Regions from separate parts of the Sphingomonas swuensis genome, predicted to be linked through region 1. Evidence: predicted binding sites of a transcription regulator. Region 1 holds the regulator's gene; each other region holds the start of a gene.
The links. Region 1 encodes LexA, which represses DNA repair genes until DNA is damaged. Its sites were predicted from a motif close to GTTCCNCNCTTGTTCT; they were not measured.

Region 1 (7,244 bases):
CCTGTCCAAGTCGAAGATCGGCACCGGCATCCTGATCCTCTTCCTGCTGCTGATCCTCGCCAGCTTCGCGGTGTCGGACATTTCGAACCTGCGCTCGGGTGGCTCCTTGCCGCAGAACACGCTGGCCAAGGTCGGCGACGCCGAGCTGACCGCGGCCGAGCTCGACTTCGCGATGCAGCGCCGGCTCGCCCAGCTCCGCCAGCAGAACCCGCAGGCGACCTACGCCGATCTCGCCGGCGACTTCGACGCGGTCGTCAACAGCCTGATCCAGGAGCGGACCTTGTGGGCCTATGCGCGCAAGCATGGCTTCACCGTCTCGAAGAAGCTGGTCGACGCCGAGATCGTCAAGCTGCCCGGCGTCCAGGGCCTCGACGGACGCTTCAGCGAGGAAGCCTATCAGGGTTTCCTCCAGCAGCAGCGTATCACCGACGCCCAGCTTCGCCGCGAGATCGAGACCGCCCTTCTGCAGCGGCTGGTCCTGACCCCGGTCGCCGCCAACGCCCGCCTCGGCCAGAGCTTCGCGCGTCCCTACGCCAACCTGCTGCTCGAGCGCCGCGAGGGCGAGCTCGGCCTGCTGCCCTTCGCGGCCTTCACCGGCGGCGCTGCACCGACCCCGCAGGAGCTCGACGCCTTCTACCGCCAGAATGCGGCGCGCTACACGATCCCCGAGCGGCGGGTGCTCCGCATTGCCCGCCTGACCGAGGCGCAGCTCGGGGCCATCGCCCCGACCGAGCAGGAAGTCGCGGCCTACTACCAGGCCAACCAGGCGACCTACGGCGGCTCGCAGACCCGCGTCCTGTCGCGCGCCTCGCTTCCCGATCAGGCCGCCGCCGCCGGGATCGCCGCCCGCGCCAAGGCCGGCGCCGCCAACTTCGCCGCGGCCGCGGCGCCCGCCGGCTTCTCGGCCGCCGACGTCAGCCTCGGGCCGCAGAGCCGCCAGCAGCTCGCCGCGCTCGCCGGCGAGGCGGTCGCCGCCCAGGTCTTCTCCGCCCCCGCCGGGACCGTCGTCGGCCCCGTCCAGTCGAGCACCGGCTTCGACGTCATCAAGGTCGAGAGCATCTCGACCGCGACCGGCCGCTCGCTCGACCAGGCCCGCTCCGAGATCGTCGCCAAGCTCACCGTCGACAAGCGCAAGGAAGCGCTCGCCGACCTCGTCGGCAAGGTCGAGGACCAGCTCGGCGAGGGCCGCACCTTCGAGGAAGTGGCGCAGGCCAATCGCCTCCCGGTGGTCGTCACCCCGGCGCTGACCCGCAGCGGGATCGCGGTCGACCAGCCCGACTTCAAGCTGCCCACCGACTATGCCGGAATGCCCGCCTTCGGCTTCGATCTCGGCGTTGACGACGATCCGGTGGTCGAGTCGCTCCCGAACGAGGGTGGCTACGCCCTCCTCGACGTGACCGACGTGATCCCCGCTGCACCGGCGCCCTTCGCCCGCGTCGCGGCGCAGGTCCGCACCGACTTCATCGCCAAGCGCGCCGCCGATCGCGCCAACGCCGCCGCGACCACCATCCTCCAGACGGCCGCGCGTGGCGGCTCGCTGGCCGATGCGGTCCGCTCGGCCGGGATCAGCGGCATCCGCGCTCCTGAGGGGATCGACCTTCGCCGCGGCGCGCTGTCGCAGTTCGCGCAGCAGGGCCAGGAGGTCCCGCCGCCGCTCCGCATCCTGTTCACCCTCACGCCGGGCAAGGCCCAGCGTGCGGCAGGCCCGTCGGGCATCTACCTCGTCAAGCTCGACCGGGTGACCCAGGGCGACGCCACCTCCAACCCGACCCTGATCGCGCAGCAGCTGACCGTCCTCAACCGTGCGGTCGCCGAGGAACTCGCCGTCCAGTGGCTTTCGGCGGCTCAGAAGGAGCTCGGGGTCACCCGCAACGAGGACGCGATCAAGGCCGCCCGCCAGCGCATCCTGCAGGGCAGCTGATCACGGCGACTGCAGCGGGCGACCATGTCGCCGCCCGCTGCGACCCGCCGCTCAGCGGCGTTGCATCGCAGCCGCCTGGATGACGGCAAGCCGCGCCGCGGTCGGCGTGATCGAACCGCGGGCGAGCGCGCCGCAGCGCGGCGTCTGCTCGACCAGCCGCTGCGCCGCCGCTTCCTCCTCGCTTCCTCCCGGCCGAGTGGCGAGCAGCGCCATCGCCAGCGCCGGCGCTTCCTGCAGCTGGCATCCGGCGAGCGCCGCCACCGGGAAATCGCGGATCTGCGCCGGGACACCGACCGAGCCCGGTGCGCCCATGCCCGTGGCGCCGCGCAGGCCGACTTCGGCGAAGGCCGCCCGGACCAGCATGGCCGGCACCGCCACCCGCATGCCGCAACCGCGATACTGCTGCGCGATCCTGACGAGGTCGGTCCGCTGCGCCGGGTCGGCGAGCGGCCGCGCCATCACCTCGGCGGCGATGCCCGGGTCGAAGCGCCGGACGCACTCGGCGAAGCGGAGCGCGTCGCCATAGCTGCCGGCCTGCGCCAGCCGCATCTCCTCCCAGTCTCGGGCGAAGGCCCAGCGATCGGGCCTGAACTCTCCCTTCTCGAAATTGGGAGCTCCGATGGTCTTGGACTTGGCCCCCGCGGCATCCAGCGGGACCGTCAGGCCGACGAGCCCGCAAAGGGTCAGGGTCAGCAAGGTTCGCACTCGACTCATGGCATCATCCTCCAATGTCGTGCGACCCGCATCATACGCCTTTTCGGGGCGCCCCGCGAGAGGCTCACCGGACCTACTCCTCCCGCCCCCCTACTGTCCTGCTCCCACCGTGAGACGACGCTTCCCTTCCCGCCGCACTTGACCCACAGCAAGGCGGTGCCCGCGGTCCTCGTCATCGACAATGTCGACAGCTTCACCTTCACGCTGGTCGACTATCTGCGCCAACTGGGCGCCGAGGTGGCGGTGGTGCGCTCGACCGAGATCACCGTATCCGATGCACTGGCGCATGACGGACCGCTTCTGATCTCGCCCGGGCCTGGCCGCCCCGAGGAGGCCGGAATCTCGGTGCCGCTCGCCGCCGCCTGCCTCGAGACGGGCAAGCCGCTGCTCGGAGTCTGCCTCGGCCACCAGGCCATCGCCTTGGCCGCAGGCGCACGGATCGTCCGGGCGGCGCCGGTGCACGGCAAGACCGATCCGATCCACCACGACGGCAGCGGGCTCTTCGCCGGCCTGCCCTCCCCGCTGACGGTCACCCGCTATCACAGCCTTGTCGCCGAGCATTTGCCCGAACCGCTGCTCGCGACCGCGCATGGCAGCGACGGCACCATCCAGGGCCTGCGCCACCGCTCGGCGCCGATCCACGGCGTGCAATTCCATCCCGAGAGCGTCGCCTCGGAGCACGGCCTCACCCTGCTCGGCCGCTTCCTGGAAGAGGCCCGGCAAAGCTAAAGTCCCGTGGCTTGCAGCGCCGGCGCTTCCGCCGGTAGCCGCCCTTCAATCAATGGTAGCGGCGGATCAACCCGGCGAGCTTGCCCTGCACCTTCACCCGGCGCGGCTCGTAGCGCTGCGGCTCGTAGGCGCGGTTGGCGGGATCGAGCCGGATCATCGAGCCTTCGCGGCGGAAGGTCTTGAGGGTCGCTTCCTCGTCATCGATCAGCGCGACCACGATCTCGCCCTCGCGTGCCGTGTCCGACTTGCGGATCAGCACATAGTCGCCGTCGAGAATCCCCTCCTCGACCATCGAGTCCCCCGACACCTCGAGCGCGTAATGCTCGCCCGGGCCGAGCAAAGCGGCGGGCACCGCGAAGCTGTCATTGCCCTGAAGCGCCTCGATCGGGGTTCCAGCCGCGATCCGCCCGGCCATCGGGATTTCCATCGTGTCGTTGGCGACCACCACCGGCCGCGGCATCGCCGACCCCGCCTGGTGCGCCGCGGCCGCCACGCCGCCGCCGTCGGGCGAGCGCATCACTTCCAGTGCCCGCGCGCGATTCGGCAGGCGGCGGATGAACTGCCGCTCTTCCAGCGCGCTGATCAGCCGATGGACTCCCGACTTGCTCTTGAGGTCGAGCGCCGCGCGCATCTCGTCGAAGCTCGGGCTCACCCCGGTCGCACGCAGCCGGTCGTCGATATAGGTCAGAAGTTCGCGTTGCTTGGCCGTGAGCATGGCAAGCTCCCCCTGGAAGCACAGTGAACAGACGGAGAACGTCTAAGGAACGTTTCGGTTGCCGTCAACCCATTTCTCTCCGCGTCCGCTCAGCGTGGAATGACCCAGCGGATCTCCGCGAAGGAGGGCGCCGCCATCGCAGCCCCCGCCTTGTCGCGCGCCGGATCGAACCGCGCCCGCCGTTGCAGTATCTCGCAGGTCGTCCGGTCGAGCAGGGCCGAGCCGCTGCTCTGGCGGACCGCGCAGCTCGTCGCCAGCCCTTCCGCCGAGACCCAGAAGCGGACCAGCACACGTCCCTGCTCCTCGTTTCGGATCGCATCCGCCGGGTAATCCCCATCGTCGATGTAGGAGACGATCGGCGCCTTGGACTCGGGCCAGCGTGCAAGCCGCTGCTGATCGGCCTCCGCGAGGCCGAAGGAGGCCAGCAGCGACTGGTTGCACTTGGCCAGGACTGGCGCCAGATTTGTCATCCCGGACAGTGGCAGTCGCGCATCGACGCTCGCCGACCGCATCTCGAGGCTGACGAGCTGGTCCAGCGCCGGCGCCTCGCTCTCGGCGGGGCGGTAGGTGCTGCTGATCAGCAGACCTGGGTCGGCCGGGCGGCGGGAGACCAGATGGTCGGAAATCCTCTTGCCGTTGAGCGCTAGCTGCCCCGCGCCACGATCGACACGCATCGCCTTCTCCAGCGGCGCGTTCACCGGCAGGCGCAGGATGACGGTCATGTCCTTGCCGTGCGGCGCCGGCTCGAAGGCGAGGAGCAGCTTGCTGTCCCCGGCGCCATATTCGCGAAGGGCGACGCAGCGCTCCTCGGCGAAGTCGATGGTCCACGAGCCCGTCGGCTGCCCGCGAAGCTCGAGCGGCTTGGCCTCGGCCGCCGTCGCAACCGTCGCAGCGGCCATCAGCAGGCCGACGGTGTTGCATCTCGCCATCATCGTCGTCCCCGACCTTCCCTCGCCACCGTCCACCATCAGTCCGGCATCACCCAGCGCACCGACTGGAAGGCCAGCGCCGGCATCGGCTTCCCGTCCTTGCCCAGCGCCGGCTCGTAGCGCCCGCGCTGGATCAGCCCGCGACAGGTCGCGCTGTCGAGCAGGTCGAACCCGCTCGAATAGCGGATCTTGCAATCCGTCACCCGGCCCTTCTCGTTGATGCTGAGCCGGGTCCGGACGTCGCCCTGCTGGCGAAGGATCATCGCCACCGTCGGATAGTCTGTATAGTTGAACAGCCGCCCCGCCGGCACCTTGAGCGTCGGCCAGCGGGTCACCTCGGCCTGCACCGCCTTGCTCATCCCCCAGCTCTCGAGCAGGCCGCGATTGCACTCGCGAAGCAGCACGTCGATCTTGGCCATGCCCGTCAGCGGGAAGCGGCCGGTCAGCGCCTTGCTCTCGATCCCGACCTCACCGAGCGTCGCGAGCGGCGGCGCCGAGGGAAGCGTGTCGGCGCTCCAGCCGGCGACGAACAACTGCCCTTCCTTGGCCGACGGGGCGCTGCTGACGAACTTGCTGATCGCCTTCCCGTCCGCGGTCACCTTGGCCTCGCTCCAGCCGAAGACCGGCTTGGCGCTCGCGGCTAGCGGCACCCGGAAAAGCAGGCGCGCACCGTCGTTGGCGGGATCGGGCTCGAGCGCCACCAGAACCTTGCGTTCGCCCAGCGCATATTCGCGCATCGCGACGCAGCGCTGCTCGCCGAAGTCGACCTGCCAGCCCGATGTCGGTTTCGCGAGGTTCGGCTCTTCGGGTGCTGTTGGTGGTGCCAGACCCGCCAACATCGCGCCCGCCGCGGCGCCCGCCGCAATCTTCCACGCCCCCGTCATCTCGTCCTCGCAACGCCACCCTGAACATCGGGGAGCCTAGCAGCGCGTCCCGGTCAGTCCACCCCGTTCAGGCTGCAGTCGCGTGACCCCCGCTAGGACCCGCGTCATGCGCTTCCTCCTCGCTCTTGCCTCCCTTGCCGCGACCACCCCGCTCGTCGCCGCGCCTCCGCCCGCCTCGGCCTGGACCGTCGGTCCGATCGTCCGCGGCCAAAGCGTCTCGCGCGGGCTCCCGCTGCGGCCCCGCGCCGTCGCCGGGCGCGCCATCTCGGTCGAGATCCCCGGTCGCCCGGGCAGCCTCCACGGCCTCACCGTCGCTCCGCAGGCGCTCGGCCGGGCGAGCCTCGCCGGCGCCCGCCGCCTCGTCATCCGCTATCGCATCGAGGCCGCGCCCGGGGTCCGCGTCTATCCCGTGACCGACCCGCGCCTTCCCCCGCTCGCCACCCTCTACCTCCAGCGCGCCGGGGACGACTGGAGCGCGCGCGGGCCGTTCGAGACCTTCCGCTGGTATGCGAGCTTCGCCACCCAGACCCTCGACGCCAGCAACCCGGGCGAGCGGACCATCGTCGCCCCGCTCACCGCCGACTGGACCGCGATCATGACCTCGCGCGCCCGCTCGAGCCCCGCCGCCTTCCGCGCAGCCCTCGCCCAGCCCTTCGCGGTCGGACTGGTGCTCGGCGGCGGCGACGGGCTCGGCCACGGCATCGCCGCCACCGGCCCCGCGCGCCTCGTCGTCACCGACTTCCGGGTCGAATAACGACCCTTCACCGCGAGGGAACGCTCGACCGCCTGCCGCTTTGGTACCGGGCACTTGCCCGAGGGAGCCCGAGCCATGGCCTACGACCGCTACGACGACGACCTGCACGACCGCGATCGCGATCGCGATCGTATCCGCGACGAACGTCACCGCGACCATCGTCCCGCCGGGCGCGGCTTCTTCGGCGCCCGCGACCGCGACGACCGCGAACGCCATCACGACGAGCCCCGCCGCCGTTACGGCCGCGACGACAGCAGCCGCGTCGCCGTCCCGACCGACGAGACCCGCGACCTCATCGCCTCCAACAAGGTCGAGGGCACCCCAGTCTACGGCCGCGACGACCAGCGCCTCGGCAGCATCAAGACGCTGATGATCGACAAGGTCCGCGGCCAGGTCCGCTACGCCGTGCTGAGTCACGCCACCGGCTTCCTCGGCCTCGACGAGCGCTACTTCCCCGTCCAGTGGGACGACCTCCGCTACGACGAGCGCCGCCAGGGCTACCGCGTCGATTTTACCGGCGAGGACGTCCGCTACACCCTCGACAAGCGCGAACGCGAACACAGCCGCGACCTCGATCGCAACGGACGCCGCGACCGCT
Region 2 (7,244 bases), 750 kb from region 1:
CCGGCCGAGCCGATCGACCAGCTGGTCGACACCACCGGGGCTGGCGACCTGTTCGCCGCTGGCTTCCTTGCGGGGCAGGCCCGCAACCTTGGCCTCGAAGCCAGCCTCAAGCTGGGCGCGATCGCCGCCGCCGAGGTCATCCAGCATTATGGCGCGCGGCCCGAGAAGGACCTCAAGGCGCTGGCGGGCGACCTCCTCTAGGACCGCCGCCGCAAGGCAAAGAGAAGGGGCCGGTGGATCGCTGCACCGGCCCCTTTCTTTTTGCGTGTCCGCTCAGTCGCGGGTGACGGTGCCACCGTCCGGATTGTCCTCCGGATAGTAAGGCATCTCGCCGTCGGCGGTCACCGCGTGGCCCTTGGCGAGCTCGCTGTTGTGCATGCCGTAGACGAAGTAGAGCGCGGTCATCCCGAGCATGTACCAGATGAAGAAGACCAGCACGTTCCAGGGAACGGTGGTGATCAGGTACAGGCAGGACAGGATCCCGAGCACCGGCAGGACCGGATAGAGCGGCACCTTGAACCCGCGCGGCAGCTCGGGCGCCGAGCGGCGGAGGTAGATGACCGACAGGCAGACGATGGCGAAGGCCGCCAGCGTTCCGACCGAGGTCATGTCGCCGAGCACGTTGATGTCGAAGAAGCCCGCCGCGACGGCGGTGATGATGCCGACGAGGATGGTGTTGATGTAGGGCGTCTTGAAGCGCGGATGGACCGTCGCGAACACCTTCGGCAGCAGGCCGTCGCGGGCCATGGTGTAGAAGATGCGGGTCTGGGCATACATCAGCACCAGCACAACCGAGGTCAGGCCGATGATCGCGCCGACCTTGATGATCTTGGCGAGCCAGCTCCAGGTCGGGCCGAAGTTGTCGACGACGACCGCGACGGGGTCCGGCACGTTGAGCTGGGCGTAAGGCACGAGCAGGGTCATGATCGCCGCCACCAGCATGTAGATGACGGTGCAGACGATCAGGCTGCCGATGATGCCGAAGGGCATGTCGCGCTTCGGATCCTTGGCTTCCTGACCCGCGGTCGAAACGGCCTCGAAGCCGATGTAGGCGAAGAAGACGATCGAGGCGGCGCGCATGATGCCGTCGACGCCGAACTGGCCGTCGCCGGTGTTCTCCGGAATGAACGGGGTCCAGTTCTTGGCCACCAGATCGCCGAAGTTCGAGAGGACGATGAGGCCGCCGACGACGATGAAGGCGACCAGCACGCTGACCTTGATCGCGACGATGGCGTTGTTGACCTTGGCCGATTCCGACACGCCGACCACCAGCAGCACCGAGAGGGCGAGGCAGATGAGGAAGGCGGGCAGGTTGAACAGGGTGGTGACAGTGGCGCCGTTGATCAGCACCGGCGCGCCGTCACGCATCAGCGTGTAGCCGGCCGGACCAGTGAACTGCGGCGGGATGACGAGGCCGAAGTCGGCCAAGAGGCTGACCACATATCCGCCCCAGCCAACCGCAACGACCGATGCCGCGAGACCATATTCGAGAAGCAGCAGCGCACCCATGATCCAGGCCACGAACTCGCCCAGCGTGGTGTAGCCGTAGGTGTAGGCCGAACCGGAGACCGGGAGCGTCGAGGAGAGCTCGGCGTAGCAAAGGCCGGCGAAGGCGCAGACGATGCCGGCGACGACGAAGGACAGCAGCACGGCCGGTCCGGCATGAAGCGCCGCGGCGCTTCCGGTGCGGACGAAGATGCCCGCGCCGATGATGCAGCCGACGCCGAGCAGCAGCAGGTTCCACTTGCCCAGGGTCCGCTTGAGTTCGCTCGACGCGGACTCCTGCTGGACCTGTGCAATCGACTTGCGGGCGAACATTCGCCCGATCAAACTCTTCTTTGGCGCGACACTGGCCATGAAGGCTCCCCCGAGAACTTGGATACTGAGATTGCGCGGGAGCCTAGCGGCTAGTTCTCCCGGTGCAATCCCTCTGTCACAAGAGGCTCAGCGTGCCAGCATCGGTCCGAGCGGCTGGCCGCCGAACAGGTGGACGTGGAGGTGCGGAACCTCCTGGCCGGCGCGCTTGCCGGTGTTGGCGAGCATTCGATAGCCTTGCGGCTCGGCCCCGACCTTCCGCGCGGTCTCGCCGATCGCCCGGACGAAGTCGGCGATCTCGGCCTCGGACGCGTTGGCGGCGAAGTCGTCCCAGCTGACATAGGCTCCCTTGGGGATCACCAGCACATGCACGGGTGCCAGCGGGTTGATGTCGTGAAGGGCGAGGCTGTGCTCGGTCTCCAGCACCTTTGTCGCAGGCAGTTCCCCGCGGAGAATACGGGCAAAGATGTTGCTGTCGTCGTACGGCTGGTGATGATCGATCGGCATGGTTGACGAGATTCCCCGGGTTGACCCTCTTAGCGACCCCGCTACCACGGGCGAGCCATGTCCGACGAGAGCAATGAGAGCCTGATTCCTTACGACGAGATCGTTCAGGAGGCGCTGCGCGACGTCGTCGGGCGCGTGCTGACGACGGTCGAGAAGACCGGCGGTCTGCCCGGCGGACATCATTTCTACATCACCTTCCGGACCCGGATGGCCGGCGTCGAGATCCCCAAGCATCTCGCCCAGCGCTTTCCCGACGAGATGACCATCGTCATCCAGCACCGCTTCTGGGACCTTCACGTCGCGCCCGACTATTTCACGGTCGGCCTCAGCTTCGGCGGAGTACCCTCGACGCTTCGGGTGCCCTTCGCGGCGGTCACCGACTTCGTCGACCCGGCGGTCGACTTCAGCCTCAAGTTCCAGGCCAACGGCGCCGAGAACGAGGGGCACGAGGAGCATGACGTGCCCGAGAATGACGGCCCGTCGGTGCGGCCGGCCGAGGACGGGTCCAACGTCGTCTCGGTGGACTTCACGCGGAAGAAGTAACGACCGGTTCAGGTCGTCACCCCGGGCTTGATCCAGGGTCCGCCTTCCTCTTTAGCACCGCCTGACTGAAGAACAGGCAGACTCCGGCCACGCCCGGGGTGACGGAGGAAAATGAGCCAGGCTACCCGCACCGAGACCGACAGCTTCGGACCGATCGAGGTTCCTGCCGACTGCTACTGGGGCGCTCAGACCCAGCGCAGCCTCGGCAACTTCCCGTTCGGCGAGCGTGAGCGGATGCCGCTCGGGCTGGTCCACGCGCAGGCGATCGTGAAGCAGGCGGCGGCACGGGTGAACCGCAGGCACGGGCTCGACGGCACGCTCGCCGATGCGATGGAGACGGCGGCGGCGGCGATCATCGCTGGTCGCCATGACGATCAATTTCCTCTTTCGATCTGGCAGACCGGAAGCGGCACCCAGACCAACATGAACGTCAATGAGGTGATCGCCGGGCTTGCCAACGAGGCGCTGAGCGGCGCCCGCGGCGGCAAGAGTCCGGTCCACCCCAACGACCATGTCAACAAGAGCCAGAGCTCGAACGACAGCTTCCCGACCGCACTCCACGTCGCGGCGGTGCTCGCCGCCGAGCAGCAGCTCTATCCGGCACTCGAGCGGCTGACGACTGCCCTCGAAGCCAAGACGGCCGAGTGGGACCATATCGTCAAGATCGGCCGCACCCATACCCAGGACGCGACCCCGCTGACGCTTGGCCAGGAATTCTCTGGCTATGCCGCGCAGCTGAGGAGCTGCCGCGCGCGCATCGAGGGTGCGCTCGAGGGCAACCTTCGGAAGCTCGCCATTGGCGGTACCGCGGTCGGCACCGGCCTCAACGCGCCCGAAGGCTGGGCCGAGGACATGTGCGCGGCGATCAGCGACATCGCCGGCAGCGCCTTCCACCCCGCGCCCAACAAGTTCGCCGAGATGGCGGCGCGTGACGGCCTCGTCTTCTTCCACGGCGCGCTCGTCACGCTGGCCGTGGCGCTGAACAAGATCGGCAACGACATTCGCTTCCTCGGGTCGGGCCCGCGCTCGGGCCTTGGCGAACTCAGCCTGCCCGAGAATGAGCCGGGCAGCTCGATCATGCCCGGCAAGGTCAATCCAACCCAGGTCGAGAGCCTGACGATGGTCTGCGCGCAGGTGGTCGGCAACGGCCAGGCACTGACGATCGGCGGGATGCAGGGCCACTTCGAGCTCAACGTCTTCATGCCGCTGATCGGATCGAACGTGCTTCGTTCGGTCGAGCTCCTGTCGGTGTCGATGGTCAGCTTCGCCGAGCGCTGTGTCGAGGGGATGACCGCCAACGAGGAGCATATCCGCGAGCTCGTGGCGCGCAGCCTGATGCTGGTCACCGCGCTCGCGCCCGAGATCGGCTACGACAATGCCGCGAGCATCGCCAAGCATGCCCACAAGAAGGGACAGAGCCTCAAGGAAGCCGGGCTCGAGCTCGGGCTGGTCGATGCCGAGACCTTCGACCGGGTCGTTCGGCCGGAGGCGATGATCGGGCGGTGAGGCTCGCGGTCACTCTCGTCGGAGTTGCGCTGCTCGCGGGTTGCGCGACCCGGCCGCCGGTTCGCGAACCGGCGCGGCCGCCGATGGTAGTAGAGCCCGAGCGGCCGGTGGCGACCGCGGCCGATTACATGGCGGTGAGTGCGTCGCGCAGCCTGCTGCTGGTGCGCGCGGCCGAGCTTGCGGAGCGGCGGGCACCGACGGTTGCAACCCTGGCTCGCCGGATCGCGGCCAACCACCGGGGGATCGGGGCGCAACTCAACCTTGCCGGGCGCAGGCTGGACCTGCTGCCTTCGGCCGAGCTGCTGCCGCTCGACGCGGCGCAGCTTGCGGCACTTGGGCGGACGGGCGAGCCCGCTGTCGCATTCCGCCGGATCGTCGCATCGGCCGTGGCCAATTGCCTGGCCGACGCGGGGGACTATGCGATGCGCGGCACAAGCCCCACCCTCCGACCGGTCGCGCGCTTCGCCGAAGCGGTATGCCGCGAGGAAGCGGCGCTGCTTTCCAGGGGCTGACGAGTCGCCCCGTTGACTCCGTTCACGGAGTCGCGCGAATAAGAACAAAAGCAGAACATCAGCGTTGTGAGTCGTGTGGATCCAAGGTTTCGCCTGGTCGCCGGCGGCGGAAGCCGTGCGGCTGAAGAGGTGTCGTTTCCCGGCAAAGGCCGGGGCGCGGTGCCTCCTCCGGCACGTCCGGTCGAGCCGGCCAGCAGTGGGGCTTCCGCGTTCGCAGGCGAGCCGATCCTGTCCGAACTCTTCCCCTCATCCCCGCGCGATGGGGGATGGAGCGGGTTCGTCCTGGCCCAACTCGGCACTTCGGGTCCCCTGCTTTGGGTGCAGGAGCGGATGGCGATCCTCGAGGGCGGGCGGGTCCATGCGGCCGGGATCGGTCGGCTTGCCGACCAGCTCATCCATGTCGAGGCGAAGGACGCCAAGTCCGCGCTGTGGGCGATGGAGGAGGGCCTCCGATGTTCGGCGCTGAGCGGGGTCGTGGGCGAGATATGGGGCGATCCTCAGGCGCTCGACTTCACCGCCACCCGCCGGCTGGCAGTGGCGGCGGAGCGGATGGGGGTTTCCTGCTGGCTGGTCCGTCCGGGCGGCCATGCCGGGCTCAGCGGCGCGCGCGAGCGCTGGCGGCTGGCGAGTGCGCCGAGCGCCGTCCACCCATTCGATCCCAAGGCCCCGGGCAGCCCACGCTGGGCCGCCGAGCTGTTCCGCTCGCGACGGCGGGCACCGGCCTCGTGGGTGGTCGGGCATGACCCGGCGGATCTGCTCGCTGTGGCTGCCGAACCTGGCGATCGAGCGCTGGGCGAGTCTCAGCGGCGCACCGGCTGAGGCGGCGGCGCGGCCGCTGGTCCTCACCGTCGAGGGACGGCACGGGCCGCTGATCCATGCCGTCACTCTGACTGCGCGCGAGCGCGGGGCACGTGTCGGATCAAGGCTGACCGACGCCCGGGCGCTCGACCCCGGACTCGAGGCCGAGGCAGCCGACGTCGCCGGCGAGACCGCCTGGCTTCGCGCGGCGGCGCGCTGGGCGTCACGCTGGTCGCCGCTGGTCGAGGACGACGGAAGCGACGCGTTGCGGCTCGACGTCAGCGGGGTGGCGCACCTGTTCGGCGGCGAGCGGGCGCTGATCTCCGACATGGAAGCCCGCTTCGCCGCCATGGGGGTGAGCGCGCGAGCGGCGATCGCGCCCACCGCCGGAGCGGCCTGGGCGCTGGCGCGCTACGAGCCGGAGGTCCGCACCGCCACGGTCGACCGGCTCGCCCAACTGCTCGCCCCGCTGCCGGTGTCGGCCCTTCGGCTCAGCCCGCTCGCTACCCAGACTCTGGTCCGGCTCGGGCTCAAGACCGTCGGCGACCTCGCCGGTGTTCCGCGCAAGGCGCTGGCGCGACGCTTTCCCAAGGACGCGCATCCGCTCGACGCGCTCGATCGGGCGCTTGGCCGCCGGCCGGAGCCGCTGACCCCGCTGCCCGACGACCCGCCGCCGCGGGCGCTGCTTCCGATCAAGGAGCCGGTGGTTCATCCCGAGGCGGGAGCGCAGGCGCTGAACCTGCTGGTGCCGAGGCTCGCGGCCGAGCTGGAGCGCCGCAAGCTCGGCGCGCGCCACCTGTTCCTGACCGCCTTTCGGGTCGACGGGACCACCAGCGAGGTCCAGGTCTCAACCTCGATCCCCACGCGCGAGCCGGGCCATCTCCACCGGCTGCTCGGCGGCGTGCTGGAGCGGGTCGGGCTCGACCCCGGCTTCGGGATCGACGCCTTCCTGCTCGAGGTGCGCTGGTGGGAGCGGCTCGACTCGGCGCAGGAAGCGCTGGTCGGCGAACCTTCGGGCGAGATGGCGGTCGCGGCGCTGATCGACCGGCTGAGCGTCCGACTGGGCCCGGCCAAGGTGCGGGTGCCGGTGGCGGTCGAGAGCCACCTGCCCGAACGTGCGGCGGGCTGGCGCGAGGGGATCGATACTCCCCTCGCGATTGCGGGAAAGCCTGTCGTCGCGGACAAGCGAATTTCTTCCCGCAGGCGGGAGGGGGAGCAGGTCCCCGCCCGACTGCTCGATTCCCCCGAGGCCATCGCGGTCATCTACGCCACTCCCGAAGGGCTGCCGCGGCGGTTCGTGTGGCGGCGCAAGGTGCACGACATCGCCCGGGCTCAGGGACCTCGACGTGTGGCCCCGGAGTGGTGGCGCTCGGCCTCGACCGCCCGGCTGCGCGACTATTACCGGGTCGAGGACGGCGAGGGCCGACGCTTCTGGATCTTCCGCGAGGGGCTGGTCGACGATGGCCGCGGCGGCGCGCCCTGCTGGTTCGTCCACGGGCTGTTCGACTGATGCCCGAACAGGAAGGCTTCGCCCGCCGAAAGCTGGTCCGCGAGGATGGGCCG
Region 3 (7,244 bases), 760 kb from region 1:
GCGCGCGCTGAGCATGGCCGGGCTCGAACTTGCCGCGGTGGGCAACCATGAATTCGACAAGGGTGGCGCCGAGCTCAAGCGGATGCAGGATGGCGGCTGCGACAAGCTGACCAGCCGCAAGCCCTGCGCGGTCGAGCCGCACGCGCCCGCCAGCTTCCGCTACCTTGCCGCCAACGTACTGACTGAGGGCGGCTCGACGCTCTTCCCCGGCACCGCGATCAAGCAGCTCGGCCCGGTCAAGGTCGGCTTCATCGGCATGACCCTCAAGGAGACCGCGACCCTCGTCACGCCCGCCGGGGTCGCCGGGCTGACCTTCGCCGACGAAGCCGCGACCGCCAACGCGCTGGTGCCCAGGCTCAAGGCCGAGGGGGCCGATACCATCGTGCTCCTGATCCACCAGGGCGGGCGCGTTCCCCCCACCTATGACGCGCTTGGTTGCGAGGGCCTGTCGGGCGAGATCGTGCCGATCCTCGGCAAACTCGACCCCGCGATCCGGGTCGTGGTCAGCGGCCATACCCACCATGCCTATGCCTGCGACGTCGAGGCGGGCGGGACCACTCGGCTGCTGACCAGCGCGGGCAAGAACGGTTATCTCGTGAGCGACATCCGGCTCGACTTCGATCCCGCCACAAGGACGGTGGTAGCGGCGCGGGCGCAGAACGTGCCGGTGCTGGCCGAGGGCGATCCCGCGGTGCAGGCGCTGGTCGACCGCTATGTCGCCGCCGCTCGTCCAGCCGCCGAGCGGGTGGTCGGACGGCTGTCGCGCCCGGCGCTCAAGGATGCCGACGACGGCGACAGCTCGGCGGGCGAGCTCATCGCCGACGCGCAGCTCGCCGCGACCCGTGCCGCAGACCGCGGCGGGGCCGACATCGCCTTCATCAATTCGGGCGGGGTCCGCACCGACCTGGTGCCGCGGGCCGACGGGACGATCACCTACGGCCAGGTGTTCGCAACCCAGCCGTTCGGCAACAGCCTGGTGGTGAAGACGCTGACCGGCGCGCAGCTCGGCGCGCTGCTCGAGCAGGGCTTCCGCGAGGTCAACGGCAAGGTCCAGGCCAGCTCGCTGCTGATCCCCTCGGCCGGTTTCGCCTACCGCGTCGATGTCTCGCGGCCGGCCGGGCAGCGGATCGTCGCGATGACGCTCGGCGGCCGCCCGATCGACCCGGCGCGGCGTTACAGGGTGACGGTCAACAACTTCCTCGCCAGCGGCGGCGACGGCTATTCGGTGCTCGCCTCGGGCACCGACCCGTTCGACGCGGGCCTCGACCTCGACGCGCTCGAGGCGTGGCTCGCGACGAACCCGGCGGTTCCGACCGGCGCCCGGATCAGCGGGCGGGCTTGACGAACTTCAGCGTCATGCGGTCGCTCTCACCGATCGCGAGGTAGCGGGCGCGGTCCTTGTCCTTGAGGGCGAGGGTCGGCGGAAGCGTCCACACGCCTTCCGGCCAGTCGGCGCTGTCCTTGCGGTTGGCGTTGATCTCGCTCGATCCGGCGAAGCGGAAGCCCGCCTGCTCGGCAAGCCGGCGGACGGTCGAGACCTTGAGATAGCCGCTCGACTTCTCGCGCGCGGAATCGGCGCTCTCCGGCAGGCGGTGCTCCTCGATGCCAAGCACGCCGCCGGGCTTGAGCATCGCAAACATCTGCTTGAAGGCGAGGTCGGCGTAGGGCTCGTCGCCCATCGCCCAATTGTGGACGTTGCGGAAGGTGAGGACGACGTCGGCGCTGCCCGCCGGAACTCCCGTCTCGCTCGCCGAACGGACCGGGAAGGCGGCGAGGCGAGCTCGTCCGTAGAGCGCCGGGTTCTTCTCGGCCAACCGCCGGAATCCTGTCAGACCGCGATCGGGCGCGGCGACATAATAGGTGCCTCCGCCGTTCAGTACGTAGGGTGCGAGAATCTCGCTGTACCACCCGCCGCCGGGAAAGATCTCGACCACCGTCTGGCGCGGGCGAACCCCGAAGAAAGCGAGCGTCGCGGCCGGATTGCGAAAGCGGTCGCGGGCGCGGTTCGCCTCGCTCCGCGCCGAGCTCGCCACCGCCGCGGCGAGCGCGCGCTGTTCGGGCTTGGGCTGGGCGGCAGGCGCCGCGGCGGCGAGTGAGAGGGCAGGGAGGAGCAAGGCAAGACGGCGCATCGGAAACCCTCGTCGGAAGTAGACCTCGCTTCCTTTGTTCGCGCCCGACCGGCGAGGCAAGGGACGGGCGTAAAAAGCGACCGGCATGAAACAGAAGTTTAACGCCTCGTGGCGCATGGCGTCGTGATGCAGGCCTCGCCACCGCGCGCTTCCGCTCGCCGAAGCGCTCCGAACGATGCGCCGCCCCTCTGGGCGGACGGCCCCGTGCTGCTCGCCGCCCTGCCGATCGCCGCTGCCATCCTCGAGTATGAGGAAGAGCGGATCACCATCGCCGCCTACAATCCGCGGTTCGAGGAAACCGTCACCATCTCGACCGTCGGAACTCTCGAGGGGATGAACGCCAGCTGCCTTCAGGGGGACGGGCTGATCGCCTCGCACCTGCGCGACTGGTTCGACGATTGCGCGGTCGGTCCCGACCTCGAGTTTCGTGACAATTCGGGGGTCGCGGCCCGCTTCTATCGGCTGAAGCTCGCGCCGCTGCCGACCCGTGGCGCCGTCCGGCGTGCGCTCGTGTCGGTGGTCGACCGCACCGCCGAGGTCCAGGCCGAGCGCACCCTTCGCGCCGAGATGCTGCGCGACAGCCTGACCGGCCTTCCCAATCGCCTTGCCTTCACCGAGATGATCGAGGTGGCCGGCCGCATGCCCGAGGCGGCCGAGGGCGACCTCGCCACCGAGCACGCCGTGCTCGTGGTCGACATGCTCCGCTTCAGCCGCATCAATGAGAGCATGGGCAGCCTTGCCGGCGACGAGTTGCTGATCACCTTCGCCCGCCGGCTGATCTCGGCGCTGCGGTCGGGTGACCGCCTGGCACGAACCGGCGGCAACGAGTTCGGGATCATCGTCGCGCTTCGCCGCGGAATGGCCGACGCGCTCAAGGCCGCAAGCCGGATTCAGGACGCGATGAGCGCGCCGTTCCGGCTAAGCGAGCTCGAGATCAAGGTCGAATGCGCGATCGGTCTCGCCATCATGGCCCCTGGTCAGGACGCGGAGGAGCTGTTCCGCAACGCGCAATTCGCGGTCAAGCAGGCCAAGGCGACGGGCCGCCCGCAGGTCTACGAGCCCAAGGAAGCCAGCCTCGCTCGCCGCCGCTTCTCGATCGAGACCGAGCTTCGTCGCGCGCTCGACCGGGACGCGCTCAACCTCTTCTACCAGCCACTGATCGACCTCAAGACCGGCGAGGTGTCGGGCTTCGAGGCGCTCGCCCGATGGACCCACGAGGACCGCGGCGAGATCAGCCCGAGCGAGTTCATCCCGGTCGCCGAGGAAAGCGGGCTCATCCTGACGCTCGGCCGCTGGGCGATGCACAAGGCCGCCACCACGCTCGCTTCCTGGGACCAGGAAGCCGGCGAGACCTTGCCCTTCTACGTCGGAGTCAACCTCAGCGCGATTCAGGTTGCGCGCGACGACATCGCGGGAATGGTCGGAGGTGCGCTCCGCTCGAGTGGTCTGGCGGGCGAGCGGCTGACGCTCGAACTGACCGAAAGCGCGATCGTCCAGGACCCGCGCCGCGCGACCCGCGTGTTCGATGCGCTGAAGGCGCTCAACGCGACCGTCGCGATGGATGACTTCGGGACCGGCTATTCCAGTCTTGCCTATCTTCAGCGGCTCCCGATCGACGTGCTCAAGATCGACCGCAGCTTCGTCACGGGCATGATGATCGATCCCGACAGCGTGGCGATTGTCCGCGCGGTGCTGAGCCTCGCCGACGCCCTCGGCATGTCGACCACTGCCGAAGGCGTCGAGAGCCGCGAACTCGCGACGACACTGGCCGCGCTCGGCTGTGTCGCAGGGCAGGGGTTCTTCTTCGCCAAGCCGCTCGAAGCATCCCACGCGCTAGACTTCTGGCGCAGCCGCAAGCGCAAGTCGCGCCGCTCCTGACCCGCATTCCCCGTTGCACGGGCTCCCGCTTCCGCTAGAGTAAGCGGGCTCGGCTCACTCTTGCCATGCCCAACTCCCGTTCGCTGCCGGATGGCGCTGTTCTCCTCTTGTTCCTCCGGAACGGATAGAGTACATACGCTCCATCGCGGAGGCATCTGGCCACCGCCGGCGAGAGGGATGGGAATGGCAACGCAGCTGAAGGTCGTCGGTATGGGCGGGGATGTGGTGACTACGGACAGGCAGAAGGCGCTCGACGCCGCATTGGCGCAGATCGATCGGGCGTTCGGCAAGGGCTCGGCGATGAAGCTGGGCGAAAAGCCCAAGATGGAAGTCGAGGTGATCTCGACCGGAAGCCTCGGGCTCGACATCGCCCTTGGCGTCGGTGGTCTCCCGCGCGGTCGCGTGATCGAGATCTATGGCCCGGAAAGCTCGGGCAAGACGACGCTCGCGCTCCACACCATTGCCGAGGCGCAGAAGACCGGCGGCACCGCGGCCTTCGTCGACGCCGAGCATGCGCTCGATCCGGCCTATGCCAAGAAGCTCGGGGTCAACATCGACGAGCTGATCGTGTCGCAGCCCGACACGGGTGAGCAGGCACTGGAGATCGTCGACACGCTGGTCCGTTCGAACGCGATCGACGTGCTGGTGGTCGATTCGGTCGCCGCGCTGGTGCCGAGGGCCGAGATCGAGGGTGAGATGGGCGACAGCCACGTCGGCCTCCAGGCCCGCCTGATGAGCCAGTCGCTGCGCAAGCTGACCGGCTCGATCAGCCGCTCGCGCTGCATGGTGATCTTCATCAACCAGCTGCGCATGAAGATCGGCGTCATGTACGGCAATCCGGAGACCACGACGGGCGGCAACGCGCTCAAGTTCTACGCCTCGGTCCGCCTCGACATTCGCCGCACCGGGCAGATCAAGGACCGCGACGATATCGTCGGCAACACCACCCGCGTGAAGGTGGTGAAGAACAAGGTCGCGCCGCCGTTCAAGCAGGTCGAGTTCGACATCATGTACGGCGAGGGCGTCAGCAAGATCGGCGAGATCCTCGACCTCGGGGTCAAGGCCGGGGTGGTCGAGAAGTCGGGTGCCTGGTTCAGCTACGACAGCACCCGCATTGGTCAGGGTCGCGAAAATTCGAAGAACTATCTTCGCGAGAACCCCGAGATGACCGCCAAGATCGAGATGGCGATCCGCCGCGGCAAGGACGAGATCGGCGACGCGCTGATGGTCGGTCCGGAAGCCGACGACGAGGCCTGAGCGTCACCGCTCACTGTCGGAACTGAAAGGGAGCTCGGCCGCAAGGCCGGGCTCCTTTTCTTTTTCGCTCAGTCGGCGGTGTCGGGACGAGGAGACGCGCGAGTAGCCCCGACGTCCGCCATCAGCCCGCCTTGGCCGAGCACGATCGTCTTGGGGCCGGGCGTCTGTTCGAGCGTCTGCAGGAAGCGCAGATTGCCGAGCGCCGGATTGTCGGCGAGCAGCCTAGCGGCATTGGCCAGCGCTCGCAGCGAAGCCTGCTCGCCGCGCGCCCGCTCGAGCGAAGCCAGTGCTTCCTGCCGCGCCCGTTCGACGTCGGTGAACATCCGCCGGGTCTCGGGCGGAAGGGTGATCGAGGTGACCAGCACGTCCACCACGTCGACCCCCGGCACGCTGCCCGTCAGGGCCGTCCGCGCCGCCGCGGCAAGGGTGGCGGGCGCGGCGATGATTTCCTTCAACGGCATGGCCGCAGCCGCCAGGATCGCCGCCGCCGAGAGCTGCGCCTGCATGTCGGGGGGGCCGCTTACCGTGGTCGGGCGCATGGCAGGCCGAACCGCCTGCACCGTTCCACCGCTCATCGAGTAGGCGGGAGCAATTGGCTGCGCTTCGTGGAAGGCACGGGCGTCAGTGATCCGGACGGTCGGCGACAAGCCGACCTTGAAGGCGAACTGATCGGCCGAGACGAGCGTGGTCTCGGCCAGCCGCAGGGTTGTCGGGGCGGCGTTGACCCGAACGATCCGGATGCGCGATCCCGGGTCGAACAACATGTGCCGCCCCGGTCCAAGCTCCCGCACGAACTGGCCGTCGCGATAGAGCAGGCCGACATCGGGAGCGTAGATCGTCTCCGACCTGCGCGCGCCGAGCAGCCACAGCAGGACGATGCCGCCGATTGCTGCGAGGGTCAGGTAGGCGAGGGGCAGCGTCATGCTACTGACCTCCCGCACGCCACGTCGGCACGGTGGGAGCCCGAAGCTCGCAGGACCGTGCCCGCGCTGTCCCGGGGGACCGGCGTGCGGAAGGCGTTCGCTTGTGGTGCGTGGCAGGCACCTGCATACCCGGTGCAGTGGGAAACCGGCAGTCTGGTGCTGACCGCATCGGAAGGATGTCGCGCTTCATGCTGGTTCCCCGTTGTGAGGATTCGAACCTCGCCGCCGATTGGAGCAGCGGTAAATCAAGCGGTCAACGTCAAAGGGTTAAGCCTCGCTTCAGCCGGAGTTGTTGAGGAGCCGGAACAGCATCGCGCAAATGCTCGTTGCCTGCTTGAACAGTCGAAGGATCTCCGATGCGTCTTGCCGCCCTGCTTCTGCTTCTCCCGCTTCCCGCCATCGCCGGCGCACAGGTGCTGCCGCAATCGACCATCGCTGAGATGGCGACGACCCCTCTGGTCAAGCTGCAGATCGCGGAGACCCTGCGCACGCCGCCCGACGAGGCGAGCATCACCGTCGGGACCCAGTCGCGGGCACCAACCGCGACCGCGGCCGCCGCGGCCAATAAGGAGAAGACCGAGCGGCTGCTCGCCACCATCCGCCGTGCCGGGCTCCGCGAGCGCGACATCCAGACCCAGGGCATCCAGCTCAGCCCCGAGTATAATTACGTCAACGATCCCGCGACGGGTCGTGGGCGGCAGGTCTTCAACGGCTATGTCGCGAGCAATTCGATCCAGCTCAAGACGCGCGACATTCCCCGGCTGACCGCGCTGCTCGACACGCTGACCACCGCCGGCGCCGATACCGTCTACGGTCCCAATTTCTCGATCTCCGATCCGCTTCCATTGCGCGCCGAAGCCCGCAAGCGCGCGCTCGCCCGCGGCCAGTCGGAAGCGCTCGAATATGCCCGCGCGCAGGGCTTCAGCCGGGTGTCATTGCTGTCGATGGAAGAGGGAACCAGCTATCGCGGTACCGACGTGGTCGTGACGGCCAGCCGGGTCAGCTATTCCGAAGCCGCGCCGCCAGCGCCGCCGCCAGCGCCGCTGCGTGACGGAAT

Region 2: a site for LexA is predicted at 4,925-4,940, ahead of ABD727_RS13570 (ImuA family protein). Genes of this name have one in related genera too.
Region 3: a site for LexA is predicted at 4,106-4,121, ahead of recA (recombinase RecA). Genes of this name have one in related genera too.

What each region holds. Positions count from the first base shown of each region.
Region 1 is NZ_BAABBQ010000001.1:1,966,447-1,973,690, forward strand. Features, by position in the region: gene ABD727_RS09670 (peptidylprolyl isomerase) at 1-1,921, shown strand, start outside; gene ABD727_RS09675 (hypothetical protein) at 1,973-2,635, opposite strand; gene ABD727_RS09680 (anthranilate synthase component II) at 2,774-3,364, shown strand; gene lexA (transcriptional repressor LexA) at 3,414-4,079, opposite strand; gene ABD727_RS09690 (energy transducer TonB) at 4,169-5,008, opposite strand; gene ABD727_RS09695 (energy transducer TonB) at 5,047-5,892, opposite strand; gene ABD727_RS09700 (hypothetical protein) at 5,999-6,646, shown strand; gene ABD727_RS09705 (PRC-barrel domain-containing protein) at 6,722-7,244, shown strand, end outside.
Region 2 is NZ_BAABBQ010000001.1:2,715,855-2,723,098, reverse strand. Features, by position in the region: gene ABD727_RS13600 (adenosine kinase) at 1-201, shown strand, start outside; gene ABD727_RS13595 (amino acid permease) at 274-1,857, opposite strand; gene ABD727_RS13590 (HIT domain-containing protein) at 1,945-2,322, opposite strand; gene ABD727_RS13585 (SspB family protein) at 2,380-2,865, shown strand; gene fumC (class II fumarate hydratase) at 2,977-4,371, shown strand; gene ABD727_RS13575 (hypothetical protein) at 4,368-4,883, shown strand; gene ABD727_RS13570 (ImuA family protein) at 5,202-5,702, shown strand; gene ABD727_RS13565 (DUF6504 family protein) at 5,623-7,191, shown strand; gene ABD727_RS13560 (error-prone DNA polymerase) at 7,191-7,244, shown strand, end outside.
Region 3 is NZ_BAABBQ010000001.1:1,201,735-1,208,978, forward strand. Features, by position in the region: gene ABD727_RS05975 (bifunctional metallophosphatase/5'-nucleotidase) at 1-1,342, shown strand, start outside; gene ABD727_RS05980 (class I SAM-dependent methyltransferase) at 1,326-2,129, opposite strand; gene ABD727_RS05985 (putative bifunctional diguanylate cyclase/phosphodiesterase) at 2,256-4,007, shown strand; gene recA (recombinase RecA) at 4,191-5,264, shown strand; gene ABD727_RS05995 (SPFH domain-containing protein) at 5,333-6,187, opposite strand; gene ABD727_RS06000 (SIMPL domain-containing protein) at 6,544-7,244, shown strand, end outside.